DNA from 2 places in the Erwinia pyri genome. Region 2 is predicted to be linked to the other one. Evidence: riboswitches for the same ligand, from Rfam matches in the RefSeq annotation. Region 2 holds a riboswitch; the other holds the start of a gene.
What was found. A riboswitch is a leader RNA that binds a small molecule or an ion and turns the genes downstream of it on or off. The one in region 2 is predicted to bind thiamine pyrophosphate.
Positions count from the first base shown of each region.

Region 1: it holds a riboswitch for thiamine pyrophosphate, as region 2 does, so the genes downstream of both, thiC (phosphomethylpyrimidine synthase ThiC) here and thiB (thiamine ABC transporter substrate binding subunit) in region 2, are expected to answer to the same signal.

Region 1 covers NZ_CP132353.1:4,195,507-4,210,881, forward strand. Annotated here, with positions in the region: gene hupA (nucleoid-associated protein HU-alpha) at 1-190, opposite strand, end outside; gene Q3V30_RS19870 (YjaG family protein) at 378-968, opposite strand; gene nfi (deoxyribonuclease V) at 1,034-1,702, opposite strand; gene hemE (uroporphyrinogen decarboxylase) at 1,705-2,772, opposite strand; gene nudC (NAD(+) diphosphatase) at 2,813-3,586, opposite strand; gene rsd (sigma D regulator) at 3,668-4,174, shown strand; TPP riboswitch at 4,295-4,395, shown strand; gene thiC (phosphomethylpyrimidine synthase ThiC) at 4,484-6,415, shown strand; gene thiE (thiamine phosphate synthase) at 6,412-7,059, shown strand; gene Q3V30_RS19905 (HesA/MoeB/ThiF family protein) at 7,049-7,810, shown strand; gene thiS (sulfur carrier protein ThiS) at 7,794-7,994, shown strand; gene Q3V30_RS19915 (thiazole synthase) at 7,996-8,772, shown strand; gene thiH (2-iminoacetate synthase ThiH) at 8,769-9,887, shown strand; gene Q3V30_RS19925 (aminotransferase-like domain-containing protein) at 10,048-11,529, opposite strand; gene Q3V30_RS19930 (DUF1127 domain-containing protein) at 11,701-11,892, shown strand; gene uraH (hydroxyisourate hydrolase) at 12,160-12,582, opposite strand; gene rpoC (DNA-directed RNA polymerase subunit beta') at 12,739-15,375, opposite strand, start outside.
Region 2 covers NZ_CP132353.1:3,754,377-3,769,751, reverse strand. Annotated here, with positions in the region: gene rapA (RNA polymerase-associated protein RapA) at 1-1,138, opposite strand, end outside; gene polB (DNA polymerase II) at 1,272-3,632, opposite strand; gene Q3V30_RS17860 (DedA family protein) at 3,796-4,563, shown strand; gene thiQ (thiamine ABC transporter ATP-binding protein ThiQ) at 4,589-5,290, opposite strand; gene thiP (thiamine/thiamine pyrophosphate ABC transporter permease ThiP) at 5,274-6,884, opposite strand; gene thiB (thiamine ABC transporter substrate binding subunit) at 6,860-7,843, opposite strand; TPP riboswitch at 7,885-7,991, opposite strand; gene sgrR (HTH-type transcriptional regulator SgrR) at 8,027-9,688, opposite strand; gene Q3V30_RS17835 (sugar efflux transporter) at 9,942-11,120, shown strand; gene leuD (3-isopropylmalate dehydratase small subunit) at 11,161-11,766, opposite strand; gene leuC (3-isopropylmalate dehydratase large subunit) at 11,776-13,173, opposite strand; gene leuB (3-isopropylmalate dehydrogenase) at 13,176-14,264, opposite strand; gene leuA (2-isopropylmalate synthase) at 14,267-15,375, opposite strand, start outside.

The DNA.
Region 1 (15,375 bases), 440 kb from region 2:
GCGGGTTGCGGCCAGTACGCTCAGCACGGTGGTTAACTTTAAAGGTACCAAAACCAACCAGTTGTACAGCATCACCTTCTTTCAGAGACTCAGTAATCGCAGCCAGGGTGGATTCCAGAGCAGCTTTAGCCTGGGTCTTAGACAGGTCCGCTTTGTCCGCAATTACATCAATCAGTTGAGTCTTGTTCATAAGTTATCCTTACAGTGTATTTATCGCTTGCTAAGCATCATGTGCGAGGGAAAAACCAAATTTGGCGCTCTCCTGCATTCACGCACCGCTAGCCACATTTTTCAGCCCCCCAAATGTAGACCAGACTGGGGGCGAATGTGAAGCCTTAAGGCGCTACAAATCAGGCCTGAAGTCACGTTTTATCGTGTTATTGCTGAAAATTTATACCGATGTTACTGATCCCCGACTCCCGCAGGTCAGATCGCAGTCCTTTGATCAGGTCGAGGTCCCTCTCCTCGCAGGCGCTGAGCAGGCGGAAAATCTCCCACTGGATGTCCCACTCCTCTTCTACCGCCGGGTTCTCTTTTAACTCTTCATCGGTCATTTCACGTTCAGCCTGCGTCATTTCCAGCATCGCAACGCTGGTAATGGAGGCTTCGCTGACGGCGATCGCATGCGCCAGCGTTTCACCGCTCAGACGGGAGTGCAGCAGTTCGCTCAGCGCCACGCAGGCATCAATGGCGGGATAGACGCCATACAGGTCGTAATCCTCTGCTGCCGGAATCGCTTCTTCAAACTTTTCCAGCTGCGAATCAAAATTCACTTTGGCATCTTTGATCACCAGGGTTTCCCAGATCAGATCAAGAATACGGCGATAAATTTGCGCATCCCCAAAACCGGTCTGCTGGCAAAATGCCCAGTAGTTGGGGAACATACGTTCACACAGGCAGGCCATAAAAGTAACGTGCTGCCAGCTTTCCAGTTTCTCAAGCCGCAGGTGAATGGGATTACGTAACATGTTGGGATCTCTTAAAGATAAGTGCGCGGCCAGCAGTGTAACTGAAAAGCAGAAAGCTCACACCGTTAACCCTGCAGGCCAAGTCGGACAAAAGAGGGGCGGTTAGAGGCGACGGCATCTGCCCAGCGGGTCGGCTCGGGAAGCCGGTAGCCCTGTAAGCAAGTTTCTACCCACGTCAGGGCTGTATCTGCGCTAACGCGATGCCCGGAAGAGATAAACAGCGGATTACAGCGCCTCTTGCTGCGCAGCACCCAGCCAATCTGCTCGCCTTTGTCGATCAGCGGCTGCCGTTCGCCCGGCTCATCGCCCAGCGGCTCGAACTTGCCGCACAAACGACGTTTGGCCACGCCGATAGTGGGCACGTCCACCAGCATGCCAAAATGGCTGGCTACGCCCAGGCGGCGCGGATGCGCAATTCCCTGTCCGTCAACGAATAACAGGTCGGGACGCTGCTCAAGCAGCTCCCAGGCGGCCAGCAGCGCAGGATATTCGCGGAAAGAGAGATAACCGGGGATATAAGGCATGGTGGTGGCGATACGGGCCACCCGGTGCTCTACCAGCTTCAGTGAGGGATACTCCAGAATAACGAGGGCGGCGCGTGTCACCTCGCCCCCCTGCTCAAATCCCACATCGGCGCCACCAATATAGCGTGGAGGCATAACGTCGAAGTCATCTTCGCGAACGACTTCCGCCGCCCGCGTTAACTGTTCCTGCTTTAATGCCTGAATATCCATACTTACCCCTGATGGTAAGGGCGTGACAGTTTGTGGACAGCCTCCACAAATACGCCCGCGTGTTCCGGTGGCACATCCTGATGGATGCCGTGGCCCAGGTTGAAGACATGCCCGGTGCCCTGACCAAAACCTTCAAGAATGGTCGCCACTTCCTGTTCGATGCGTGCAGGTGCAGCATAAAGCATGGAAGGATCCATATTGCCCTGCAGCGCCACTTTATCGCCCACCCGACGACGCGCATCGGCGATGTCGGTGGTCCAGTCCAGCCCCAGCGCATCACAGCCGGTCGCAGCCATCGCTTCCAGCCACTGGCCGCCGCCTTTGGTGAACATCGTCACCGGCACGCGGCGCCCGTCGTTTTCACGCTGCAGGCCATCGATAATTTTGTGCATGTAATGCAGAGAGAACTCCAGATAATCGCGTCCGGTCAGCACCCCGCCCCAGGTATCGAAGATCATCACCGACTGCGCGCCAGCACGGATCTGCGCATTGAGGTAGAGCGTAACGCTCTCTGCCAGCTTATCCAGCATCAGATGCAAGGTTTGCGGCTCCGCATACATCATCTTTTTGAGTTTGGTGAAAGCTTTACTGCTGCCGCCTTCGACCATGTAGGTCGCCAGCGTCCAGGGGCTGCCGGTAAAGCCGATTAACGGCACTTCACCGTTGAGATTTTTGCGGATGGTCCGCACGGCGTTCATCACATAGCCCAGTTCCTGCTCCGGATCCGGTACCGGCAGCTTTTCAACATCTGCACGACAGGTTACTGGCGAGGAGAAGCGTGGGCCTTCACCGGCTTCAAAATAGAGACCTAAACCCATGGCATCAGGAATGGTCAGAATATCCGAGAACAGGATCGCCGCATCAAGCGGGTAACGCCGCAGCGGTTGTAGAGTCACTTCGCAGGCCAGCTCGGCATTTTTGCAAAGCGACATAAAATCGCCGGCAACGGCGCGGGTGGCTTTGTACTCTGGCAGATAGCGACCGGCCTGACGCATCATCCACACAGGTGTGACATCAACAGGCTGGCGCAGCAGCGCGCGCAGATAACGATCGTTCTTCAGTTCACTCATCTTTAAAGGCTCTCTCAAATTCAGGCGCGCAGTATAGCATTCATTCCGCCTCGGCGCGGCAGAGGGCAACGGTATCCTCAATCAGCCGACGTGCTACCGTTCCGGCTGGCGGCAAGTGCGGCAGGGCATCAAATCGATACCAGCCTGCATCCAGCAGCTCTTTCGGGTCAATCTGGATCTCACCGCTGTCGTAATCGGCCATAAACGCCATCATTAACGACTGCGGGAATGGCCAGGGTTGTGAAGAGATATAGCGCAGATTCTTCACTTTAATGCCGCTCTCTTCCATTACTTCACGCGCGACGGTCTCTTCCAGCGTTTCGCCAACTTCAACAAATCCTGCCAGTACCGTATAGATTCCGTTACGGTGTTTGGTGTGCTGGGCCAGTAAAATTTCTTCGCCCCGGCGGATGGCGACAATGATGCAGGGGGCAATTTGCGGGTAGTAACGCTGGCGGCAATGCTGGCAAAGGCAGGCTCTTTCCGTTTTGCTGTGATGCATCTCATGGCCGCAGTAGCCGCACCATTTGTGGGATCGATAAAACTCCGCCAGCTGGATCCCTTTGCCCGCCAGCTGAAAAAGCCCGACATCCTGATCGAGGATCTGGCGTAACGATCCCATCTCCTGTGGCCGGTTTTCACAGATCAGATAAACAGGATCGCCCTGCCACTCGCCTATCAAAGATCCGGTAGATCCTGCCAGCCCATTCTCTTCTGCGTTGCCATAGGGTAATTGACCTTTGGGCAACCACAGTTTATGTTCATGACTGACAACCCACCAGCCAACGTCTACGCTTGAAATCTCACGTTGCATAAATTTGCTCATCCTCAACATGCAGAATTTTGAATTACTGGATTGGGGCTAGACAGAAATATTACATACCTGGAGTCACACATGCTTAACCAGTTAGAAGTCCTTACCGCGCGCGTTGGCGGATGCAGCGACCTGGTAGACTTCTGTCTGCGCTCCCGCAGGCAGTTGCTGATTGCCTATTATCATCTGGTTGGCATCAAGCCTAACAAGGAATCGCTGACTACGCTCGACGAAAACGCACTGGACAATTTCTGTCAGGGCCTGGTCGATTATCTCTCTACCGGTCATTTCACCGTTTACGAACGCTTTATTGAAGAGATGGAAGGCAGCGAGCAGCTGGCTAAAGCGGCCATTATCTATCCTTCGCTGCAGGCCAATACTGAAATCATTATGCGCATTTACGATACGCATCTGGAAGGCGCTATCGACCATGATAACTACCTGGAATTCCAGAACGCCCTCTCTGAAGTAGGGGAAGCGCTGGAAGCCCGCTTTACGCTGGAAGATAAATTCATCCAGCTGGCGCTGGAGAAAAGCGCGGATAAAGCAGTCGCCGCTAACGACAGCGCGCTGGCCCGCCCGGCGTAAAAGTTATCACTTTGTAAAAACCTTGTAGTTTTAAAAAAGCCCCTTTATGCTGAAGGGGCACTACAGGTGAGGTTACTTTTTCACCACCTACGTTTTGTCGGACGCTTGAGTCGGGCAAAATTCTTCTTGTCGGAGTGCCCTTAGGGGCTGAGACCGTTTATTCGGGATCCGCGGAACCTGATCAGGTTAGTACCTGCGAAGGGAACAAGAGTAAACATTCAGTGACGGTGTGGATCCGTACGTTTTCACACCCTGCGCTTACTCCTCCGAACTCCAGGCAAGCACATTCCCTTTTTTCAGGAACGCGCTATGTCTACCAGTAAAAAACCGTCCCGCCGCGAACAGCGTGCAGAAGCACAACAATTTATCGACTCCCTTCAGGGCACAGCTTTCCCTAACTCCAGACGTATCTGGCTAAGTGGATCCCGTGAGGATATTCGCGTACCGATGCGCGAGATCCAGCTCAGCCCGACCCAAACCGGCGGCAGCAAAGAGAAGCCGCTATTCGAAGCCAACGAGCCGGTGCCGGTCTATGACACCGCAGGCCCCTACGGCGATCCTGAAGCGAAAATTGATGTGCACCGTGGGCTGGCTCGTTTGCGCCAGGCGTGGATTAGCGAACGCGGTGATACGCAGCCCATAGAGCAGCTCAGCTCAGTTTATACTCAGCAGCGGCTGGCGGATGAAGGGTTGGATCATCTCCGCTTTGAACATCTTCCTCGCCCTCGCAAGGCGCTGGCTGGCCGCTGCGTCACCCAGCTTCATTACGCTCGTCTGGGTATTGTCACCCCGGAGATGGAGTTTATCGCCCTGCGTGAAAACATGGGGCGTGAACGCATCCGTGGCGAGGTGCTGCTGCAACAGCATCCCGGCAACAGCTTTGGCGCCAGCCTGCCTGAGAATATCACCCCGGAGTTTGTTCGCCAGGAAGTGGCCGCCGGGCGCGCCATCATTCCCGCCAATATCAATCACCCGGAATCTGAGCCGATGATCATTGGCCGTAATTTTCTGGTGAAAATCAACGCCAACATCGGTAATTCCGCCGTCAGCTCCTCTATTGAAGAGGAGGTGGAGAAGCTGGTGTGGTCAGCACGCTGGGGTGCCGATACGGTGATGGATCTCTCCACGGGCCGGAATATTCATGAAACTCGCGAATGGATATTGCGTAACAGTCCGGTCCCCATTGGCACCGTGCCGATTTACCAGGCGCTGGAAAAGGTGAATGGCGTGGCGGAAAGTCTCACCTGGGAAATCTTCCGCGACACCCTGCTGGAGCAGGCTGAACAGGGTGTGGACTACTTCACCATCCACGCCGGCGTCCTGCTGCGCTACGTGCCGATGACCGCAAAGCGACTGACCGGGATCGTTTCACGCGGCGGCTCGATCATGGCGAAATGGTGCCTTTCGCATCACAAAGAGAGTTTCCTCTATGAGCATTTCCGCGAAATCTGCGAACTGTGCGCGGCCTATGACGTTTCGCTGTCGCTGGGCGATGGCCTGCGTCCCGGCTCTCTGCAGGACGCCAACGATGAGGCGCAATTTGCTGAGCTGCATACGCTGGGCGAACTGACCAAAATCGCCTGGGAGTATGACGTGCAGGTGATGATTGAAGGCCCCGGCCACGTGCCGATGCAGATGATCCGCCGCAATATGACAGAACAGCTGGAGCACTGCCATGAGGCGCCCTTCTACACCCTTGGCCCGCTGACGACAGATATCGCGCCGGGGTACGATCATTTTACCTCCGGCATTGGTGCCGCCATGATTGGCTGGTTTGGCTGCGCCATGCTTTGCTACGTCACGCCAAAAGAGCATCTGGGACTGCCCAACAAGGAAGATGTTAAGCAGGGGCTGATTACCTACAAGATTGCTGCACATGCCGCAGACCTGGCAAAAGGTCATCCTGGCGCACAGATCCGCGATAACGCCATGTCGAAAGCCCGTTTCGAATTCCGCTGGGAAGATCAGTTCAACCTGGCGCTCGATCCCCATACGGCGCGAGCCTACCACGATGAGACGCTGCCGCAGGAGTCGGGCAAGGTGGCCCATTTTTGCTCAATGTGCGGGCCTAAATTCTGTTCGATGAAGATTACCCAGGAGGTGCGCGACTATGCCGCCCGCCTGGAGGCGGAAGCGCAGCCAATTGAAGTCGGGATGGCCGAAATGTCCGAAGCGTTCCGCACGCGCGGCGGCGAACTCTATCATCCTGCCGACGCGCTGATTCGGGAGGAAAAAGCATGAGCCGCGGCCCTTTTCCCGCAACTGCCGCGCGGCTTGGTCTCTATCCGGTAGTGGAGAGTGTGGCATGGCTTGAACGCCTGCTGGATGCTGGCGTGCGTACGCTGCAACTTCGTATTAAAGATCTTCCGGAAGCGGCGGTAGAGCAGGATATCGCCCACGCGGTCGCGCTGGGCAAACGTTATCAGGCCCGCCTGTTTATCAATGATTACTGGCGTTCAGCCATTAAATATCAGGCCTATGGCGTGCATCTGGGTCAGGAGGATCTGGATGTGGCGGATCTGGATGTCCTGCATCGCGCGGGCTTACGTCTCGGCCTCTCCACACATGACGACGCGGAGCTGGATCGCGCTCTGGCAGAGCAACCTTCCTATATCGCACTGGGGCATCTGTTCCCGACGCAGACCAAAGTCATGCCCTCATCGCCACAGGGACTCAGTGAACTGCAACGCCATCTCTCCCGCCTGAAGGGCATCTCCACCGTAGCGATTGGTGGGATCACTCTGGAGCGTGCGCCGCAGGTGCTGGCCACCGGCGTGGGCAGCATCGCCGTGGTCAGCGCTATCACCCAGGCCGCTGACTGGCGGGCAGCCACAGCCGACTTGTTGGCGCTGGCCGGGACAGGAGATGACGCTGATGCTAAATGACAGCGATTTTCTCCGTTACAGCCGCCAGCTGCTGCTGGAGGAGTTTGGTCCTGATGCCCAGCAAAAGCTGCAGGATGCCAGCGTCCTGATTGTCGGCCTTGGCGGGTTAGGCTCCCCGGCGGCACTCTATCTGGCAGCTGCGGGCGTCGGGAGGCTGGTGCTGGCCGATGATGACACTGTGCATATCAGTAATCTTCAGCGACAGATCCTGTTTCGTACCGCTGAAACCGGGCAGTCAAAAGTCGCGCTGGCGAAAAAGCATCTGCAGTCACTCAACCCGCAGGTGGAGTTTATTGCGCTGGAGCGCCGGATGACCACAGCCACGCTGCAGGAGAGCGTGGAGTGGGTCGATCTGGTGCTGGACTGTAGCGACAACATGGAAACCCGCCATGCGGTCAATGCCGCCTGCGTAAAGAGCGCCACGCCGTTGATCAGCGCCAGCGCCGTGGGGTTCGGCGGCCAGCTGCTGGTTCTTACGCCGCCGTTTGCGCAGGGCTGCTACCGCTGCCTGTGGCCTGATGAAGCAGAGCCGCAGCGCAATTGCCGCAATGCCGGCGTGCTGGGGCCGGTGGTGGGGGTAATGGGTACGTTACAGGCATTAGAAGCCCTGAAAATGTTAGCGGGTCACCCTTCCCCTCTGGACGGTAAGCTGCGGCTTTTTGACGGGCGGCAGCAGACCTGGCGGACGTTAAACCTGGAGCGCAGCACGAGCTGCCCGGTGTGTGGAGAGCACGATGCAGATCGTTGTTAATGATGATGCGCTGACGCTTGAAGGAGCGGTGACGCTGGCTGAGCTGCTGGAGCAGCTTTCCCGTCGCCAGCCCGGCACTGCGCTGGCCGTAAATCAACAGATTATTCCGCGCGATCGCTGGGCGGAATATCTTTTACAGGAGGGCGATGAGCTGGTGATTTTCCAGGCCATCGCCGGAGGCTGATATGCTGCAAATTGCTGATAAAACATTTTCATCCCGCCTGTTTGCAGGCACGGGAAAATTCTCCAGCCCCACGCTGATGCTGGAAGCTTTAAGGGAGTCTGGTAGCCAGTTGGTGACGATGGCGATGAAACGCGTGGATTTACGGGGCGGCGATGACGCTATTCTTCGTCCGTTACAGGCGCTGGGTGTAGCACTGCTGCCGAACACCTCCGGCGCTAAAACGGCCGAAGAGGCGATTTTTGCCGCCCGCCTCGCTCGTGAGGCGCTGGGAACCCGCTGGCTGAAACTGGAGATCCATCCTGACGTACGTTATCTGCTGCCCGATCCTATCGAGACGCTGAAAGCAGCTGAAATTCTGGTCAGAGAGGGATTTACCGTGCTGCCCTACTGCCATGCCGATCCTGTTTTATGTAAACGTCTGGAGGAAGCGGGTTGCGCGGCCGTGATGCCGCTGGGTGCGCCTATTGGCAGTAATCAGGGGCTGAAAACCCGCGATCTGCTGGAAATTATCATTGAGCAGGCGAACGTCCCGGTGATTGTTGATGCCGGTATCGGCGCGCCAAGCCATGCCAGTGAAGCGCTGGAAATGGGCGCGGACGCGGTGCTGGTCAATACCGCTATCGCCTCCGCTCGGGATCCGGTGCAGATGGCCAGAGCCTTCAGGCTGGCTGTAGAAGCTGGCGCGCTGGCCTACCGAAGCGGCCCTGGTTCGCGCTTGCAACAGGCCGTGCCCACCAGCCCACTGACCCGGTTTTTGCAGGCCGGAGGTGAAGGATGAAAAGTTTCGTCTCTCAGTGGGAAAAGCTGGAATGGGATGACATTCGCCTGCGCATTCACAGTAAAACCGCGGCCGATGTTGAAGCTGCGCTGAATGCAGCCAAAGTGGGGCGCGAAGAGCTGATGGCGCTGCTCTCGCCCGCCGCGATCCACTATCTTGAACCGCTGGCGCAAAAAGCGCAGCGGCTGACGCGGCAGCGGTTCGGTCATGCCGTGAACCTGTTTGTGCCGCTCTACCTCTCTAACCTCTGCGCGAACGAGTGTACCTACTGCGGCTTTTCCATGAGTAACCGCATCAAGCGTAAGACGCTGGATGCCGCAGAGATTGCGCGTGAATGCGAAGCGATCCGTGCGCTGGGTTTTGACAACCTGCTGCTGGTGACCGGCGAACATCAGGCGAAAGTGGGCATGCCCTATTTTCGTGAGCATCTCCCCTCGATCCGTCAGCATTTCAGCTCTCTGATGATGGAAGTGCAGCCGATGAGCGAAGCGGAGTATGCCGAGCTGAGAACGCTGGGGCTTGATGGCGTGCTGGTTTATCAGGAGACCTATCATTCAGCGGTCTACAGCCAGCACCATCTGAAGGGAAACAAACAGGACTTTTTCTTCCGGCTGGAAACGCCTGACAGGCTGGGGCGGGCGGGCGTCGATAAAATTGGTTTAGGTGCGCTGATTGGTCTTTCCGACAGCTGGCGTACCGACTGCTATATGATGGCGGAGCACCTGCTGTGGCTGCAAAAAAGCTGGTGGCAGAGCCGCTACTCCGTGGCATTTCCCCGGCTGCGCCCCTGTGCGGGCGGCATCCAGCCCGCTTCGGTGATGGACGAAGCGCAGCTGGTACAGGTTATCTGCGCCTTCAGGTTATTTGCGCCTGAGGTGGAGCAGTCTCTTTCAACCAGAGAGTCACCACAGTTCCGCGATAAGGTGGTGCCGCTGGCGATCAATACCCTCAGCGCCTTCTCGAAAACGCAGCCCGGCGGCTATGCGGAGACGCAGAGAGAGCTTGAGCAATTTTCCCCGCATGATAATCGTCATCCTCAGCAGGTTGCCGAAGCGTTAATCCAGGCGGGAATGCAGCCGGTATGGAAAGACTGGGATCGCTATCTGGGACGGTAAGAAATAAAAGCCGGCGAGACGCCGCAGGCTTTTGCGCTTATAAGAGCCTGACGTTGAACTCTCCGGCGCCCTCTCGCAAAGAGTTACGCCGGGAGCGATCCTGCATTTTTAGCAGAGGCAGAGTGCTGCTGTTGAGCTGGCAGAGGCTCATCAGGGTGGGTCAGTTTTCCTCCCCCATACTGATCCTGCCCTCCTGCGCCTTTAAAGAGAGGGGCGTGGCGATACCGCATTGCTCCATCGCTCTTTCCACCGCAGCTCCCAGTATCTCAAGTGCCCTGCCCGTTTTTTCCGTGAAGGGCTGGGCATAGCTCAGTCGCAAACAGTTGCGATATTTGCCTGAAGCGGAAAACAGCGAGCCGACCGCTACCTGTAATTTTGCTTCCCGTAGCTCTTTATTGAGCCGGACGGCATCGAACGCTTCAGGCAGTTCGATCCACATCAGAAAGCCACCTTGTGGCCGCGTAACGCAGATCCCACAGGGAAAATAGTGCCGTACCCAGTGGGTAAAAATCTCCAGATTACGCTGGTAATGTTGCCGCATCCGCCGCAGGTGCGCCGGATAATGTCCCAGCCGCACGAATTCTGCGGCAGCCATCTGCGTCTGGGTGGCGGTAGAACCGGTGACGATATATTTCATATGCAGTACGCGGTCCAGATAGCGTCCCGGCACCACCCATCCCACCCGCAGCCCTGGCGCCACAGTTTTGGAAAATGAGCTGCAGAGCAGCACACGCCCTTCATCATCAAAGGACTTGATCGTTGAGGGCCTGGGATATTCATACGCCAGTTCGCCATAGACATCGTCTTCGACAATGGCGACGTCAAACCGTTGCGCCAGCGCCAGCAGCGCACGTTTGCGGGCTTCCGGCATAATGAATCCCAGCGGATTGTTGCAGTTCGGCACCACCACTACCGCTTTTATCGGCCACTGCTCCAGGGCCAGTTCTAACGCCTCCAGGCTGATGCCGGTTTCTGAATCGGTGGGGATCTCAATCGCCTTAATACCAAAACCGCGCAGCGACTGCATGGTGCCGTGAAAGGTGGGTGATTCAACGGCCACAATATCGCCCGGCTGGCATACCGCCCGAATAGAGACAGAGAGAGCCTCATGGCAGCCGGTGGTGATGACAATGTCTTCGGGTACCAGATGGCATCCGCCATCTACCGCCAGCCGGGCAATTTGTTCGCGCAGTTCAGGCACGCCATAGATATTGTCATAGTTCAGCATCCGCACATCCTGCTGATGGCCGATTCGGCTCATGATCTTCCAGAGCGGTTTAAGCGTTGGCTGATTGAGATCGGGCATGCCGCTGCCGAGCTGCAGCACATCTTTCTCCTGCCGGGCATTCAGCAGCTCAAGCACCGCGTCCCACTGCGTGATTTCCACAGGGCGCTGCGCAGGACGGGTAAGCGGCGGGACGGGCGGCTCCGCTTTATGGGGCGTGACAAAATAGCCGGAACGGGGCTGCGGCGTGATCAGCCGTCGCTCTTCCAGCAGGTGATAAGCCTGCTGGACGGTACTGATGCTGACGCCATGCTCACTACTGAGCGTCCTGACTGAGGGCAGACGCTCACCACTCAGATAGAGCCCTTGCTCAATCCGCTGCGCCAGTAGCTCCGCCAGATGTTGATACCTTGTCATTGTATGCTCCCCACCAGCCATTTATCCCCGAAACCAGTACAGATTTCATCGAACTTCACCATTCAGAACCACTATCCACCAATCTGTATGTTAAAGAAAGGTGATTTTTGAATCTGTATTGATCCGCCCGTTCCGCGCAGACTAACGCTATACCCCGCTGAGGAGAAGAGCATGGAATTTAACGAAAACCGGGCTGCGCGGCCTTTTGCAGCATCACCGTTTCATCTGATCTACAAATTGCCTTATCGTTTGTGGAAAGCCTGGTACGCCAGAAAGCATACGAAGAGGATCCTGAGCAGATTAAGCCCGGCTCAGCTCAAGGATATTGGTCTGACGCGACAGGATGTGGAGCGTTATAAATAAATGCCGTAGATGAGCTTAAGCTCAGCCTGCGCCGGGAAGAATGACTGGCTTCTTTGAATCAGGGCTTTTGTACGACGGGATAACTCGCTGCGGTGAACGGAGCCTTATGCCCGGCGAGATAACTCATTGCGCTGAACGAAGACGGTATTGAGTATTTATGATGCTGACGGGATTAAATGAAGTCAGGATGGCGTTGTGCATTGCTCAGCACCATCCTGCTTAACTGATCCGATCTTCATCCAGAGATGAACAAAGGGGGAGAATCGATTAATTTCCGCGATAGGTTGAGTAACCATACTGACTCAGCAACAGCGGAATATGGTAATGCTCGCCACTCTTCTCTACATGGAAAATAACCGGAATTTCCGGGAAGAAGGTCGGCTGATGCGTACTCTTGTAGTAGTCACCCGTTTTGAAGACCACTTTATAATCCCCCGCCGCCATCGACTTATTTGCCGGATAAAGCGCCGCGATACGGCCATTGCTGTCGGTCTTGCCTTCTGCCAGCTTGACCCAGCCCGCATCAGAACGTTGTTCCAGCTCTACGCTGACTCCCGCAGTGGGCACGCCCGTTTGCAGATTAAGCACGTGGACGCTGATGGGATTTTTCGGCGCAGTAGTCTCAGCCGCACAGGCTGAAAGAGAGGCTGTCATCAGGGTGGCGGCGACCAGAGTCTTAACAGATTTCATTTTCATTGTTTTCTCTTAAAGGTTAATTGCTAGCAAAATATAATAATATGATTAGCAATTAGCGAATAAGCGCCAACAAATGTGAAATTTCCCAGAACGACAGGCATAAAAAAACCGCTCCGGAGAGCGGTTTTTACGTCAGGAGGTCAGCGACGATTAATCGTCGTTGCCGCCCAGACCAGCGTTCAGCAGTTCTGCCAGGCTGGCAGAAGCTTCATCCGCAGTCACCTGAGGAACAACCGGCGTTTCGCCAGCTGCTTTACGGCGCATACGATCCTGATGATAAGCGTAACCGGTACCGGCTGGGATCAGACGGCCAACGATAACGTTCTCTTTCAGGCCGCGCAGTTCGTCGCGTTTGCCCGCAACGGCTGCTTCGGTCAGTACGCGCGTCGTTTCCTGGAACGATGCGGCAGAGATGAAGGATTCGGTCGCCAGTGATGCTTTGGTGATACCCAGCAGATCGCGCATATAGGTTGCTGCGATTTTGCCGTTGGCTTCCAGTTCACGGTTAGAAATTTTAACGCGTGACACTTCAACCTGCTCGCCGTCCAGGAAGTCAGTGCTTCCTGCGCTGGCGATGGTTGCTTTACGCAGCATCTGACGAACGATGACTTCGATGTGCTTATCGTTAATCTTAACGCCCTGCAGGCGGTAAACTTCCTGCACTTCGTTAGTGATGTAACGGGTCACCGCATGCACGCCACGCAGACGCAGAATGTCATGTGGAGACTCTGGGCCATCGGAAACCACGTCACCACGCTCAACACGCTCACCTTCGAACACGTTCAGCTGACGCCATTTCGGAATCATCTCTTCGTAATGATCGCTGCCATCAATCGGGGTGATAACCAGACGACGCTTCCCTTTGGTCTCTTTACCGAAGGAAATAATGCCGCTGATTTCAGCCAGGATTGCCGGCTCTTTCGGACGACGCGCTTCGAACAGGTCAGCAACGCGTGGCAGACCACCGGTGATGTCCTTGGTACCGCCAGATTCCTGCGGAACACGAGCCAGGGTATCACCCGAGCTGATCTTGATACCGTCCTCCAGCTGCACAATCGCTTTACCTGGCAGGAAGTACTGAGCAGGCATATCGGAGCCTGGGATCATTACGTCATTGCCGTTGGCATCAACAATTTTCAGCGCTGGACGCAGATCTTTACCACCGGCAGTACGTTCAGCACTGTCCAGGATCACCAGAGAGGAGAGACCGGTCAGGTCATCCGTCTGGCGGGTAATGGTCTGGCCGTCAATCATGTCAGTGAAGCGAATGAAACCGCTCACTTCGGTGATAACCGGCATGGTATGCGGATCCCAGTTTGCTACGGTCTCGCCCGCTGCAACCTGCTCGCCGTCGCCTTTCGCCATGGTAGAACCGTAAGGAACTTTATAGCTCTCTTTGGTCCGGCCAAATTCGTCGATCATTTTCAGCTCGGTGTTACGTGAAGTAACAACCAGCTTGCCAGCGGAGTTGGTTACCGACTTAGCATTGATCAGCTTCAGCGTACCCTTGTTCTTCACCTGGATGCTGGATTCAGCAGCCGCACGAGATGCCGCACCACCGATGTGGAACGTACGCATCGTCAGCTGTGTACCCGGCTCACCGATGGACTGTGCTGCGATAACGCCGATGGCCTCACCTTTGTTGATGATGTGACCACGTGCCAGATCGCGTCCATAACAGTGGGCGCACACGCCGAAGTCAGTTTCGCAACTTACTACGGAGCGAACTTTCAGGCTGTCAACAGAGTGCTCTTCCAACAGGTCACACTGCTGTTCGTGCAGCAGGGTGTTGCGTGGCAGCAGAATGTCGGCAGTACCCGGCTTCAGCACGTCTTCTGCGGTCACACGACCCAGAACACGTTCGCGCAGTGGCTCTTTAACATCGCCACCCTCGATAACCGGAGTCATCATGATACCTTCATGGGTACCACAATCATCTTCGGTCACCACCAGATCCTGTGCCACGTCAACCAGACGACGGGTCAGGTAACCGGAGTTCGCGGTTTTCAGTGCGGTATCCGCAAGACCTTTACGAGCACCGTGCGTGGAGATGAAGTACTGGAGTACGTTCAGACCTTCACGGAAGTTCGCGGTAATTGGCGTCTCGATGATTGAGCCATCTGGCTTAGCCATCAGACCACGCATACCGGCCAGCTGACGGATCTGGGCAGCAGAACCACGCGCACCGGAGTCAGCCATCATAAAGATGCTGTTGAAGGAAACCTGACGCTCTTCCACGCCATCGCGGTTGATCACGACTTCGGTAGAGAGGTTTTCCATCATCGCTTTAGCAACGCGTTCGTTGGCCGCAGCCCAGATATCGATCACTTTGTTATAACGTTCGCCAGCGGTAACCAGACCAGACTGGAACTGCTCCTGAATCTCAGCCACTTCCGCTTCCGCTTCGGTGATGATTTCCACTTTCTTGGCCGGGATAACCATGTCGTCGATACCTACAGACGCACCAGAGCGCGCAGCGTAGGCGAAACCGGTGTACATGGTCTGGTCAGCAAAGATAACGGTCGGCTTCAGGCCCAGGATGCGGTAACAGGTGTTCAGCATCTTGGAGATAGCTTTCTTGCCCAGCGCCTGGTTCACGATTGAGTACGGCAGACCTTTAGGCACGATCATCCAGAGGATGGCACGGCCAACGGTGGTATCGATGATGCTGGTTTTAGCAACCCACTCATCCTGCTCGTTCTTTTCGTGCTCGGTGATACGCACTTTCACGCGAGCGTGCAGAGAGGCCAGACCGGCGCGATAAATACGCTCCGCTTCTTTAGGGCC
Region 2 (15,375 bases):
GTTCACCCACCAGATCGTTGAGCATATTCAGCTCATCCTGGCTCAGCGCTTTATCCGCCAGCAGGCCGGTTACCGCATCGGCGATGGGACGAAAATGCTGCTGCTCTTCAACAAAGGCGGCGAAATCGTGAAAGCGGTTGGGATCCAGCAGGCGCAGACGGGCAAAATGGCTCTCCATACCCAGCTGCTCTGGCGTTGCGGTCAGCAGCAGCACGCCGGGGATCTGTTCAGCCAGCTGTTCGATTACCTGATATTCACGGCTCGGCTTGCCCTCTTCCCACGCCAGGTGGTGCGCTTCATCGACGATCAGCAGATCCCAGGCGGCTTCGGCCAGCATCTCCAGGCGCTGCTTGTTGCGGCGCACGAAGTCGAGCGAGCAGATAACCAGCTGTTCGGTTTCAAACGCGTTGTCGCTGTCGAGCTGCGCCTGCGCATAACGCTCATCGTCAAACAGCGCGAAGCGCAGGTTAAAGCGGCGCAGCATCTCAACCAGCCACTGATGCTGCAGCGTTTCCGGCACCACAATCAGCACGCGCTCGGCACGGCCTGCCAGCAACTGCTGGTGGATGATCATCCCCGCTTCAATGGTTTTCCCCAGGCCCACCTCATCCGCCAGCAAGACGCGTGGCGCATGGCGACGGCCCACGTCATGGGCGATATGCAGCTGGTGCGGGATCAGGCTGGTACGCATTCCGCGCAGGCCGCTGACCGCCAGGCGATACTGCTCGCTCTGATATTTACGCGCGCGAAAGCGCAGGGCAAAGCGATCCATGCGGTCGAGCTGACCGGCGAACAGGCGATCCTGGGGTTTGCTGAACACCAGCTTGCTGTCGAGCATCACTTCACGCATCACCACGCCGGTTTCCTGGGTATCCAGACGCGTGCCGATGTAGGTCATCAGGCCATTTTCCGTGGTGACTTCTTCAACTTCAAGCTGCCAGCCTTCATGGCTGGTGATGGTATCGCCCGGATTAAACATCACGCGGGTGATAGGAGAATCATTTCTGGCATAAAGACGGTTTTCGCCGGTGGCAGGAAACAGTACGGTCACCATACGCGTATCAACCGCGACGATAGTGCCCAATCCCAATTCGCTTTCCGTATCGCTGATCCAGCGTTGACCAAGTGTAAAAGGCATAGATATTCGGCTCGATTCTCTTAGAGGTTATTGCAGGCAATAGCACGACCGCCCGGCATTCAATGCCCGGCAGAAATATTCAGAGGGTCAGGAAGGGCGCTATGGTACTGGAAGGTGGCGCGTTCGTCACCTGTCAAAAAAGCCCCAACTGACCTGTTACCAGTGTAGCAAAGTCATCTTCAAGGAAAGGAAGTATCCCCTCGGCCACCGGCTGAAGCTGCTTTGTGAGGTAGTGATCATAGTCGAGCGGGGTGCTCCTTGCTTCCAGCGGTTCCGGACCCGAAGTTGCCATCACGTAGCGAATTTTCCCGCCTTTTTGATACTGCAAAGGGCGGCCCAGCTTCTGATTTTGCTCGTCGGCGATTCTGGCCGCGCGCACGTGGGGCGGAACGTTGCGCTGGTAGTCATCCAGCGGACGGCGCAGCCTCTTACGGTAGATCAGCTGGTCATCCAGCTCGCCGTCCAGCAGCTGCCGCACGGTTTCAAGAATGTAATCCTGATAGGGCTGTTTCTTAAATATGCGGCGGTAGAGCTCCTGCTGGAAATGCTGCGCCAGCGGTGTCCAGTCGGTGCGCACCGTCTCCAGCCCCTTAAACACCATTCGCTCCGTTTCCCCTTCCCGGATCATCCCGGCGTAGCGCTTTTTGCTGCCCTGTTCTGCCCCGCGAATGGTCGGCATCAGGAAGCGGCTGAAATGCGTTTCAAACTCCAGCTCCAGTGCGCTTTCCAGCCCAAGCGTCTGCTGCAGATGGTCACGCCACCAGGCATTCACCTTAGTGATTAACTGCTGACCAATTGCCGCAGCCGACTGGTGATCGTGTGGGGATTTCAGCCAGACAAAGGTTGAGTCGGTATCACCATAAATCACATCAAAACCTTCTGCTTCTACCAGCTCCCGGGTTTGCCGCATGATCTCGTGCCCGCGCAGAGTAATAGAGGAAGCCAGCCGGGGATCGAAAAAGCGGCAGGCGCTGGTGCCCAGCACGCCGTAAAAGGCATTCATAATGATTTTCAGCGCCTGCGAGAGGGGCTGGTTACCCTCTTTTTTGGCCGCTTCCCGCCCTTGCCAGATCTGGTTTACCATTTCCGGCAGGCAGTGAGTGGTACGGGAAAAGCGCGCTTCGCGGAAGCCGGCAACGGAATCCTTTTCATCAGGATGCGCCAGACCTTCCACCAGGCCGACGGGATCGATCAGGAAGGTGCGAATAATAGCGGGATAAAGGCTTTTGTAATCCAGCACCAGGACCGAATCATACAGGCCAGGCCGTGAATCCATCACGTAGCCGCCGGGGCTCGCCTCCGGCGCCACTTCTCCCATGCCCGGCGCCACGAAGCCTGCGCGGTGCATACGGGGAAGATAGAGATGGCTGAAGGCCGCCACCGAGCCGCCGTGACGATCCACCGCCAGCCCGTTCACCGTGGCGCGCTCCAGCAGGAAAGGCATGATCTGCGTTTTCTCAAAGATGCGCGTAACCAGCTCGCAATCCTTCAGGTTGTAGTGGGCCAGCGCAGGCTTGTCTTCGGCAAAGCGCTGATCGATCTCCTGCATTCTGTCCCAGGGATTATTGATCGCTTTGCCTTCGCCCAGCAGCTCGCGCGAGACGGCTTCCAGGCTGAAAGAGTCAAAGTTCCAGAAGGCGGATTTCAGCGCGTCGATGCCGTCAACGATCAGCCTGCCGGTGGCCTGAGCGAAAAATACGCCGGGTTTGAAACCGTGCTCCCGCCACTCCAGCGCTTCATTATTACGGCCTAATTTTAGCGGAACGCCGTAACGATCGGCATGCTTTTGCAACACGCGCAGGTCAAACTGCACCACGTTCCAGCCAATCAGCACGTCCGGGTCGTGCTGTGCAAACCAGGCGTTGAGTTTTTCCAGCAGCTGCGGGCGGCTGGAGAGATACTCCAGCGTAAAATCCAGCCTGCTGGCATCGCCGTTTTCAGGCCCCAGCATATAGACGATGCGCTGTCCGCACCCCTCAAGCCCGATGCAGTAAAGCTCGCCGTGGCGGGTCGTTTCTATGTCCAGCGAAACCCACTTCAGCGGCGGGCGATAGTCAGGGTTAGGCTTGAGGCGGGTATTAATCAGGCTGTTACCCGCCTTCTGACCGCTGAACCAGACAGGCGCGGTAATAAACCGCTCCATTAAAAAGCGATCCGGCGGGCGGATATCAGCTTCGTACACCATGATGCCGTTTTCACGCAGCAGCTTTTCCAGCTTAAGCAGCTGCCGGTATTGACGGCAATAAAGCCCCACGACGGGACGCTGGCGAAAATCTTTCAGGGTCAGCGGCGCAAAACGAATCTGGCGCTCCTGTTGCAGCAGCGCTTCAGCCTGCTGTTGATACGCCTGCGGGATAAACGCCACCGATTCCTGCGGCGGCAGCACCACTCTTTGCGGGCCCTGGTCCGTTGCCAGCCACAGCACCACCTCAGTACCGGAAGGGGTATCCCGCCAGTGGCGGGTAAGCAGAAAGCCTGCGCGTGCGTCGTTCACCTGAAAGCCCGTTTGCTGAATCAATAAGCAATAATAGCATGTTTATTTATACAGTTCTCGTGACCGGCAACGGCTCTGTCAGTATTCCATACAATTCAGACCTTGACGGATCGGGGGTGGCTCAGGACAATCCGACCTCAAACAGAAAGAGAATATGGAAAGTATGGAAGCCTGGCTGGAACATTTAATCACGCAATCGCTGGCCTGGTCGCTGATGGCCGTTGGGCTGATCACCTTTCTGGAGTCGCTGGCGCTGGTCGGCCTGCTGCTGCCCGGCACCGTTCTGATGGCCTCTTTCGGTGCGCTGATTGGCAGCGGACAGATTGGCCTCTATCCCGCCTGGCTGGCAGGGACGATCGGCTGTCTGGTAGGGGACTGGATCTCCTATCTGATTGGCTGGCAGTTCAAGGGTCCGCTGCACCGCTGGTCCTTTATCAAAAAGCACCAGGGGCTGATGGATAAAACCGAACACGCGCTGCATCAGCACAGTATGTTTACCATTATTGTCGGGCGTTTTGTGGGGCCGACACGCCCCCTGATCCCGCTGGTAGCGGGAATGCTGGAGCTGCCGGTCAAGAAGTTTATCCCGCCAAACATCATTGGCTGCCTGCTCTGGCCGCCGCTCTATCTGTTGCCGGGCATTCTGGCTGGCGTGGCGATTGATGTGCCGAAAGGGGCCAGCAGCAGCCTGTTCAAATGGATCCTGCTGGCGGTAGCGCTGCTGGTATGGCTGGGCGGCTGGCTTGGCTGGCGCTGGTTGCGGGCCAGAAAACAGAGCGACTGGGCGACAGCTTACCTGCCGCCAAGCCGTCTGCGCTGGCTGGCGCCGCTGATGATAGTGGCCGCCCTGGCAAGCCTTGTCGCCCTGCAATTCCATCCGATGATGCCGGTTTTCCGCCAGCTGTTGTGGCAGGTCTTTATCGGGCATTAAGGGTGGCTTATGGGCGACGTAACTTTCAGCGCAGGCTGATGCCCAATACTTCCGCCTCAGCGACTTCGCCTTTCAGCAGCATTTCGGTGCTGCCATCCCAGTAAACCCGTCCGTCAACAATCAGCACGCTGCGCGGCGCAATGCGCGCGGCGTCTTCAATGCTGTGCGAGACCATCAACAGCGTGATTTGCCGCTCCCGGCACACTTCATCCACCAGCTGCAGCATCTCCTTGCGCAGAGCAGGATCCAGGGCAGAAAAAGGCTCGTCCAGCAGCAGGATCGGCTGCTGACGCACCAGACAGCGGGCCAGGGCAGCACGCTGCCGCTGACCACCGGAAAGCTGGCCCGGAAGGCGCTGCAGATAGGTTTCCAACCCAACGCGCTGCGCAATCTGCTGCAAAGTCTGCTTATGAGCCTGACTCAGCTTCAGGCCGGGATGTAAGCCCAGGCCAATATTCTGCGCCACCGTCAGATGGGGAAACAGATTGTTCTCCTGAAAAAGCATGGATACCGGGCGACGGGCGGGGGGCGTATGGCTGTGATCTTCGCCACTAAGCCGCAGCTCGCCGCTGTTAATCTGCAAAAAACCCGCTATCAGACTGAGCAGTGTGCTTTTCCCGGCGCCGCTGGGCCCCAGAATCGCCAGCCTCTCTCCGGCCTGCATACTCAGGGAAAAACGCATCGGCAGATGGTTGTAGAGATAAGTCAGATTAGTCAGCGTCAGCATGGCGTCCCGGCAGTTTTTCAATCAGGGTAAAGAGAAGGAAACAGAGCAGCAGCAGCAGCAGCGCCGTGACTGCGCCATCCTGGGTACGGTAGGAGCCCATCTGCTGATAAAGGTAAAATGGCAGCGTGCGAAAGCCCTCATTGCCGAACAGCGCGACCACGCCAAAATCCCCAATCGACAGCACGCAGGCAAACGCCAGCGCCTGAGCGAGCGGGCGCTTCAGGGCTCTGACTTCAATCAGCCTGAGGCGGTTCAGGCCGCGAATATCCAGCGAAAGGCAGAGGCGGTTATAGCGTTCGGCCAGATCGCGCAGCGGGTTTTCCATCACCTTCATGGCGTAGGGAATGGCCATCAGCGCATTAGTGAAGATCACGATGCCGTCCGCAGAGTCCGGCAGGCCTGCGGTGGTATTGAGCAGCAGGAAAAAGCCGGTGGCCAGCACGATACCCGGCATCGCCAGGATCAGCATGCCGCTGAGCTCAAGGGCGTGGGCAGAGACGGGGCGCTGACGGAGCCTGAGCTCGCGGCTGCTCCACAGCAGCATCACTGTGAGGATCACACAGAGCAGGCCAGCACCCAGCGCAATGCGTAAAGAGGTCAATGTTGCCTGCCAGAGCGCGGGTTGCTCTAACACGGCAGGAAGCCCCTGATTTACGCCGTCGGCAATCACGGCGAGCAGGGGAGGAAGCAGTAAAATCAGCGCGCAGGCGATAAGCAGCACGTCCCACACTTTTGCCGGCAGGCTGTCTTCAGGATTTCGCCAGCCGCTGAGGCTGGCGGTACCCGAAGGCAGCACTTTACTCAGCCACTGGCTCAGCATCACCAGGCCCAGACAGCAAACCATCTGGATCAGCGCCAGCAGTGCGGCCCGGCCGGGATCGTAATCAAAATTCAGCGCCTGGAAGATAGCCAGCTCAATAGTGGTGGCTTTGGGGCCGCCGCCCAGCGACAGCACGGTAGCAAAACTGGCAAAGCAAAGCATAAAGATCAGCGCGCCCGCAGGCAGCATCTGCCGCCGCAGCCAGGGCCACTCCACCACGCTGAAATGGTTCCAGCCCCGCAGGCCTAACTGCGCCGCCAGCTGCCGCTGCTCGGCGGGGATCTGCTCCAGCGCCTGCAAAAGCAGGCGGGTAGCCAGAGGCAGATTAAAAAACACGTGCGCCAGCAGAATGCCTTGCAGGCCATAAGGGGTAAAGGTGTACTGGATGCCCAGTAACGAGCAGAGCCCCGCAAGCCAGCCGGTACGCCCGTAAACGCTGAGCAGACCAAAGACGGCCACCAGCACCGGCAGCACCAGCGTCATTGCGCAAAGTCGCAGCAGCGTTTCTCTGCCGGGAAAACGCCGTCGGTAGAGCGCCCGCGCAAGGGGAATGGCAGGCCCAACCGCCAGCATGGCGGAAAGGAAAGCCTGCCAGAAAGAGAAGCGCAGCACGTGCCAGAGGTAGTCATCCTGCCAGAGTTGAGCCGGATCGATTTCCGGCGCGCTGGCCCAGAGCGCAGCAAAGGCCAGCAGGGCCACGGCGACCAGCAGCAAGGCTGCCAGCGTACCGGGCACCAGCCAGCCAGCTATCAGCGGCTGACGGCGCGTTGCCATGCATTGATCCATTGGCTGCGCTGGCTGGCGACTTCTTGCGGCGTGTACTGTAGCGAGGTGGCGGGCACAGTTAACGTATCAAACCCGACAGGCAGCGTGCTTTTTACCACCGGATACATCCAGTTGCCGGTTGGAATGCTCTGCTGGAACGGCTTTTCCAGCATAAATTTCATGAACTTCTGCGCCAGTTCAGGCTGCTTACTGGCCTTGAGCTTTCCGGCTACCTCGACCTGCAGATAGTGCCCTTCACTGAAGTTAGCCGCCGCATACTGCTCTTTTTTCTCTTCGATCAGATGGTAAGCGGGAGAGGTGGTGTAGCTCAGCACCATATCACCTTCCCCTTTAAGGAACAGGCCGTAGGCTTCGCTCCACCCTTTGGTCACGGTGACCGTTTTCTTCGCCAGCTTCTGCCAGGCTTCCGGCGTCTGGTCGCCAAAGACTTTCTGCATCCACAGCAGCAGCCCCAGCCCTGGCGTACTGGTGCGGGGATCTTCGTAAATCACCTTGAGCGGGCGATCGGTCTCGACCAGCTCCTTCAGGCTTTTGGGCGGATTTTGCAGCTTGGTTTTGTCATAGACGAAGGCGAACCAGCCATAGTCATAGGGCACAAAGGTTTTATCATGCCAGCCGCCAGGCAGCGTTGTCTGGCTGGTATCCACCTGGCTTTGTGCAAACAGACCCGTTTTCTCAGCGGCATCCAGCAGATTGTTATCCAGGCCCAGCACCACATCCGCTTTACTGTTTTTGCCTTCCATCCGCAGACGGTTCAGCAGCGACACGCCATCCTCCAGCGCAACATATTTCAGTTCGCAGCCGCAGTTGGCTTCAAAGGCTTTTTTAATGGCGGGACCGGGACCCCAGTCGGCAGAGAAGGAGTCATAGGTGTAGACGGTTAAAACAGGTTTCGCCGCGAAAACCGGGGCGCTGAGCAGCAGCAGGGGCAGTACTTTTTTTAACACTTTGCGTTCCTTGAAGGTGAGAGGTCGCAAAGGATCTGAGTAGGTAACACACTCTCAAATCCCTACGCCGGCATTATCCGGATCAGGTTCGACGGGTTTTTCTCAGCGCTGGCGATGAAACACCGCTAACGCACCCCGTTGAGAACGGTTCATTCTAGTGATTTACCGGCTTTAGCGAAAGCCTCATGATTCCGGCGGCGCGAACCAGGCAGATTTGAAGTCAAACCAGCCAAGCGTATTCATCCTGACGCCGCGCATGCTGCGCTGGCCCTCCAGCAGCAGCCAGTGATGAAACAGCGGATGCAGAGTCCAGGTATTAATAAGCTGCTGACTCCACTCCGCCAGCGGCAGCTTCTGCTCACGCCAGCGCCTGGCATCCTGCTGCCAGTCCAGCGTCACGCAGTGATGAACCAGCGGAATTTCATACAGCAGCGCAAACAGGGAAAACTCCAGCGGCAGCGTGAAGTTGGCGCTGCCCAGCCAGATATCGCTCTCCGCTTCGCCGCGGTGCCAGATGTCATAATCCACCTGTTGAGCGATCAGCTCCACGCCCTGTTCCGCCAGCAGGGGGCGCAATGCATTGGCGATGCCCTGATGCTCAACATGGTCGTTATACCAGGTCAGGGTCAGCGTAGTCAGCCCGGCGGGTTTGGCTGGGGTCTTCACCTCCCGCCGATGATGCCAGCGCGGCAGCAGTCCCCAGGCAGGAAACCAGTAGCGCTGGTAGCCCGGCCCCGCCTGGTTCAACAGGGCGATAGGGTTGAAGAGCATGCTGACCCAGCGGCGCACCTCTTCATCCCGGCCCAGGGGTGAGCGCTGGTCAAACAGCAAAAAATAACATCCCTCTTCCAGACGGCTCTCTTCCGATTTCTCTTCCAGGCTGCTGCCTTCCAGCTTCACGCCGGAATAGACCAGCTCTTCACTGATTTCCGGTAAGACCCAGATATTGACCTCATCAATCAGCGCGCGGAAACCGAAATAGTCATCAAAAGCCTGGATCCTGAGCTGGGAGGGCTGATTGCGCACCACGGCATAGGGGCCGGTGCCGATCGGCTGTCGGGCGAAGTCTGGCAGGGATTGCCACTCTCTCGGCAGGATCATGGCGCTGACGCTGCCCAGCAGCCAGGGCAGCCAGCCGTCGGGCTGGTTAAGAGTGATATCCAGTGTCCAGGGCGCTGAAGAGGTAATCGTATCGAAATGAGAAAAGAGCGGCTGCGGTTTTAAACGCACCAGCGTAGCGATGATATCGTCCGTTTCCAGTTCACGACCATGATGAAAATGGATAGCGGGGCGCAGGTAAAAGCGCCAGTGCAGCGGCGTGATCTGCTGCCAGTGGTGGGCGATATCGGGTTCGATTTCCCCATTTTCCTCATTTATACGGGTCAGGCTGCTGAAGATCTGTCGGGCGAGGTGCGTCTCTGAACGGCGTAACGGCTTGCCGGGTGCCAGATTAAGCAGCGAACGATAATAGAGCACGCGGAGAATATGCTTTCCCTGACGAAAACTGCGGCCAAGATGGGAGAGCAGCATGCTTCTCACCGCTTTTTTATCGCCGACCAGCGGCACCAGCTGGTCAATAAGATCGTTTTCCAGCAGCGCCTCGGCCCGCTGCTGCTGCAGAGCCAAGCCGGTACAGAAAAAGCGGAGCGTTGAACGCTTGCCGCGGCCCGCGACGGAGTGCCACGCCAGCCAGCCTTCCGCCTCCATAGCGTTAAGAAGATTGCGCATATGCCGCCGCGAACAGTTTAACTGTAGAGCGAGATCGTTAAGCGTTGTCTCCTGAGACTCGCCTTCGCAGCTTTGCCAGAGCCGGATAAACTGTTGTTGCAGACGGGCAGAGGACATAAAAGGGGAACCTTTGAAAAAATTCAGTCTGTTTTTCTTGCCCTATATTAAGATCATACTGGCTGAAGATGAAAGAGCGGGAGGCATTCCCCGGAATGGCGCTCTGACATCCACTTATCATTCTGAGTAAGGTGCAGTTTCACCTGCCAGCCGCGGCTACCCCGGCTGGCTTTTTTCGTGGGTTCATGTTTTCTTCTATGCTTGCTGTTTGTCGCCTCAGCTGGGGCGGCTTAATCTTCCTGAAGGACCCGGCATGAAATTGCTGCTTACGCGTCGCCGTCGTATTAATCCTGTTTATCTGGCTTTTATGGCCGTCTCGTTTATGGTCGGGGTGGCGGGTGCGCTGCAGGCACCCACCCTGAGCCTGTTCCTCACGCGTGAAGTTGCGGTGCGGCCATTCTGGGTCGGGCTGTTCTACACCGTGAATGCGATAGCCGGCATTGCGGTAAGTATTCTGCTGGCGAAGCGGTCGGACAACCGCGGCGATCGCCGTATGCTGATCCTGTTTTGCTGCGTAATGGCGATAGGCAATGCGCTGCTGTTTGCCTTCAGCCGGGACTATCTGACGCTGATCACGTTCGGCGTGCTGCTCTCTGCGCTGGCCAGCGTGTCGATGCCACAAATTTTTGCGCTGGCGCGTGAGTATGCCGACAGCTCCGCAAGGGAAGTGGTGATGTTCAGCTCGGTGATGCGTGCGCAGCTCTCGCTGGCCTGGGTTATTGGCCCGCCGCTCTCCTTTGCGCTGGCGCTCAATTACGGCTTTACCACCATGTTTACCATCGCCGCAGGCCTGTTTGTGGTCTGTATCGCGCTGATCTGGTTTGCACTGCCTTCGGTGCCACGCGTGGAACAGCCGCCGGAAGTGGTGATTACGCAAATCAGCGCATGGAAGAACCGGGATGTGCGGCTGCTGTTTCTGGCCTCGCTGCTGATGTGGACCTGCAACACCATGTATATCATTGATATGCCGCTCTATATCAGCAGCGTACTGGGCATGCCTGACCGGCTGGCGGGGTTGCTGATGGGCGTAGCGGCGGGGCTGGAAATTCCCGCCATGCTGCTGGCGGGTCACTATGTAAAACGTTTTGGCAAACGAAAAATGATGCTGTTTGCCGTGGCGGCTGGCGCGCTATTTTATCTGGGACTGGTGCTGTTCCAGTCGCGTGCTGCGCTGATGGCTTTGCAGATTTTCAACGCCATCTTTATTGGCATTGTGGCCGGCATTGGCATGCTCTATTTTCAGGATTTGATGCCTGGCAGGCCAGGCGCGGCGACCACGCTGTTTACCAACAGCATTTCTACTGGCGTGATCCTTGCCGGACTGCTGCAGGGCGCGCTGGCGGAGACGTTTGGGCACTATTCGGTCTACTGGGCAGCGCTGGTGCTTGCACTCGGCGCGCTGGTGATGTCGGCAAAGGTGAAGGATGTCTGAGGAGTGGCTGACCCTGTATCAGACACTCCTCATTAAGGCCCTAGCGTAAGAACACGGGTTGCTTCTGCTCGTATGCCGTAATGTCAGCATCATGCTGCAGCGTCAGGCCGATGTTATCCAGCCCGTTGATCAGGCAGTGGCGGCGGAAGGCATCGATGGTGAAGGGGTAATGCTTTTCACCGGCGATCACCTCCTGCTGTTCAAGATCAACGGTAATGCTTACGCCGGGCTGGCTGGCGACCAGTTGGAATAACTCCTCAACCTCCTCTTCGCTTAATGTCACCAGCAACAGCTGGTTATTAAACGAGTTATTGCCGAAGATATCGGCAAAATCGCTGCCGATAATCGCCTGAATACCATAATCGGTCAGCGCCCAGGGTGCATGCTCGCGGGAGGATCCGCAGCCGAAGTTTTCACGGGTCAGCATGATGCTGGCGCCCTGAAAAGCGGGTTTGTTCAGCACGAAATCGGGATTGGGGATCTGGCCTTCGGCATCGCTATAGCGCCAGTCGTAAAACAGATTGCGGCCAAAACCGGTACGCGTCACCATCTGCAAAAATTGCTTGGGGATAATGGCGTCGGTATCGACGTTTGCCGCATCCATCGGCACCACGATGCCGGTATGCCGGGTAAATTTCTTTGCCATAGAGATTCCTTAGCGTAATTCGCGAATGTCAGCGAAGTGGCCGGCGACCGCAGCCGCGGCGGCCATTGCCGGGCTCAGCAAATGCGTCCGCCCACCGCGGCCCTGACGACCTTCGAAATTGCGGTTGCTGGTAGAGGCGCAGCGCTCTCCCGGATTCAGCCGGTCATTGTTCATCGCCAGACACATAGAGCAGCCGGGCAGGCGCCATTCAAATCCCGCGTCGAGGAAGATTTTATCCAGTCCTTCCGCTTCCGCCTGCGCTTTCACCGGCCCTGAGCCAGGCACCACATAGGCCTGAACGCCTGCCGCAATCTTATGGCCTTTCACTACCAGCGCGGCGGCACGCAGATCTTCGATCCGTGAATTAGTACAGGATCCTATAAACACTTTATCGATCCTGACGTCGGTCATTTTGATGCCCGGCTTGAGATCCATATAGGCCAGCGCTTTTTCAGCAGAAGCACGCTCGGTCGGATCCTGGAAAGAAGCGGGATCGGGGATAAGCGCATCGACGGCGATAACCTGACCCGGATTGGTGCCCCAGGTCACCTGCGGGGCAATATCGGCGGCATCCAGCGTCACCACTTTATCAAAACGCGCGTCGCTGTCGGTTTTCAGCGTGCGCCAGTAGGCTACGGCTGCATCCCACTCCGCACCTTTCGGCGCAAACTGGCGACCTTTCACATAGTTGAAGGTCGTCTCATCGGGCCCAACCAGGCCCGCTTTGGCACCCAGCTCAATCGCCATGTTGCACAATGTCATGCGGCCTTCCATGCTGAGCGCTTCCACCGCCGGGCCGCAAAATTCCACCACGTGGCCGTTGCCGCCGCCGCTGCCGGTTTTACCGATAATTGCCAGCGCGATATCTTTGGCGGTGATGCCCGGGGCCGTTTGCCCAACCACTTCTATTTTCATGGTCTTCGCACGGGACTGCTTCAGCGTCTGCGTCGCCAGCACATGCTCAACTTCCGACGTGCCGATACCAAAGGCCAGCGCGCCGAAAGCGCCGTGCGTGGAAGTATGGGAATCGCCACAAACGATGGTCATGCCCGGCAGTGACAGGCCCTGTTCAGGGCCAATGACATGCACAATGCCCTGGAAAGGGTGCTTGAGGTCATAGAGCCGGACGCCGAACTCTTCACAGTTTTTGATCAGCATCGACATCTGAATACGCGCCATCTCGCCGCTGGCATTGATATCCCGCGTCTGGGTGGAAACGTTGTGATCCATCGTCGCAAAGGTTTTGGCGGGCTGACGCACCGGGCGATGATGCGCCCGCAGGCCGTCAAAAGCCTGTGCCGAGGTCACTTCATGCACCAGATGCCGGTCAATGTAGAGCAGCGGCGTTTCACCGGGCGTCTCTACCACTGCATGGGCATCAAACAGTTTCTCGTATAATGTTTTCATAGTCAGGCTTCGCGAATGAATCGGGCGATAATCGAACCCATTTCCCCGGTGCTGACCGAGGCGCCGCCACCGGCTAAATCTCCGGTACGGTGACCTTCCGCCAGCGCGCGGCTGATGGCTTGCTCAACGGCATCGGCGGCCTCAGCGGCATTCAGGCTGAAGCGCAGCAGCAGCGCCAGCGACAGGATCTGGGCAATCGGGTTGGCGATATTTTTTCCGGCGATGTCCGGCGCTGAACCGCCTGCAGGCTCAAACAGACCAAAGCCCTGCTCGTTCAGGCTGGCAGAAGGGAGCATGCCCATTGAACCGGTGATCATCGCACACTCATCGGAAAGGATGTCGCCAAACAGGTTAGAACAGAGCATCACGTCAAACTGTGAAGGCTCTTTGATCAACTGCATGGTGGCGTTATCGATGTACATATGGCTCAGCTCAACATCCGGATAATCCTTCGCCACTTCATTAACAATCTGCCGCCACAGAATAGAAGACTGCAGCACGTTGGCTTTATCGATTGAGGTCACTTTGTTGCGGCGTTTACGCGCGGAGGCAAAAGCGATGCGGGCGATGCGCTCAATCTCAAAACGGTGATAGACTTCGGTATCAAAGGCGCGTTCGTGCGGACCGCTGCCTTCACGGCCTTTCGGCTGACCGAAATAGATGCCGCCAGTAAGTTCACGCACCACCAGGATATCAAACCCTTTAGCCGCGATATCCGCACGCAGCGGGCAGTAAGCCTCCAGGCCCTGATGCAGGCTGGCGGGCCGCAGGTTGCTGAACAGCTTGAAATGCTTACGCAGCGGCAGCAGGGCGCCTCGTTCAGGCTGCTCAGCAGGCGGCAGGTGTTCCCACTTCGGGCCACCTACAGAACCAAACAGGATCGCATCGGCCTGCTCACAGCCCGCCACCGTTGCGGGCGGCAGCGGCTCGCCGTGGCGGTCAATGGCGATGCCGCCTACGTCATATTCGCTGGTGGTGATGCGCATGTTGAAGCGCTCACGCACCGCATCCAGCACTTTGCTGGCCTGAGCCATCACTTCCGGGCCGATACCGTCACCCGGCAGTACTGCAATATGGTAAGTCCCTGACATGATTACACCGCTTCCTTTTGGTCGTTGGTTTGCGCTTTGCGCTGCAGTTCCTGCTCAACCTGGCGGGCACGCCAGATGTTGTTCAGGGCATTAATCATCGCTTTGGCGGAAGATTCCACGATATCCGTAGCTAAACCGACGCCGTGGAATTTGCGGCCGTTGTATTTCACCACGATATCCACCTGACCCAGCGCGTCTTTGCCCTGGCCTTTAGCCGTGAGCTGGTAGGAAACCAGTTCCGCATCAAATTCCGTAATACGATTCACCGCCTGGTAAACCGCATCAACCGGACCGTTGCCGGTAGCCGCTTCTGATTTCACCTCATCACCGCAGGCCAGTTTTACCGAGGCTGTAGCCATGACGCTTGAGCCAGACTGCACGCTGAAGTAATCCAGGCGGAAATATTCCGGCTCTTCGTTCTGCTTGTTGATAAATGCCAGCGCTTCCAGGTCGTAGTCAAACACCTGGCCTTTTTTGTCAGCCAGCTTCAGGAAGGCGTCATACAGGTTGTCCAGGTTGTAATCATTCTCTTTGTAGCCCATCTCATCCATGCGGTGTTTCACGGCGGCGCGGCCAGAGCGTGAAGTCAGGTTCAGCTGGATTTTATTCAGGCCGATCGATTCCGGCGTCATGATTTCGTAGTTTTCGCGGTTTTTCAGCACGCCATCCTGGTGGATACCAGAGGAGTGGGCGAAAGCGCCGGTGCCGACCACGGCTTTATTGGCCGGGATAGGCATATTACAAATCTGGCTGACCATCTGGCTGGTGCGGTAGATCTCATGATGGTTGATGCGGGTTTGCAGGTTCATCAACTGGCTGCGGGTTTTAATCGCCATGATCACCTCTTCCAGCGCACAGTTACCGGCACGCTCGCCCAGGCCGTTGATGGTGCCTTCCACCTGGCGCGCACCAGCCTGAATGGCTGCGACGGCATTACCGGTTGCCATGCCTAAATCATCATGGGTATGCACGGAGAGAATCGCTTTATCGATGTTAGGCACGCGGTTGCGCAGCTGGGTAAAGATGTTGCTGTACTCTTCCGGCAGGGTGTAACCCACGGTATCCGGGATGTTGATGGTGGTCGCACCGGCATTAATCGCGGCTTCCACCA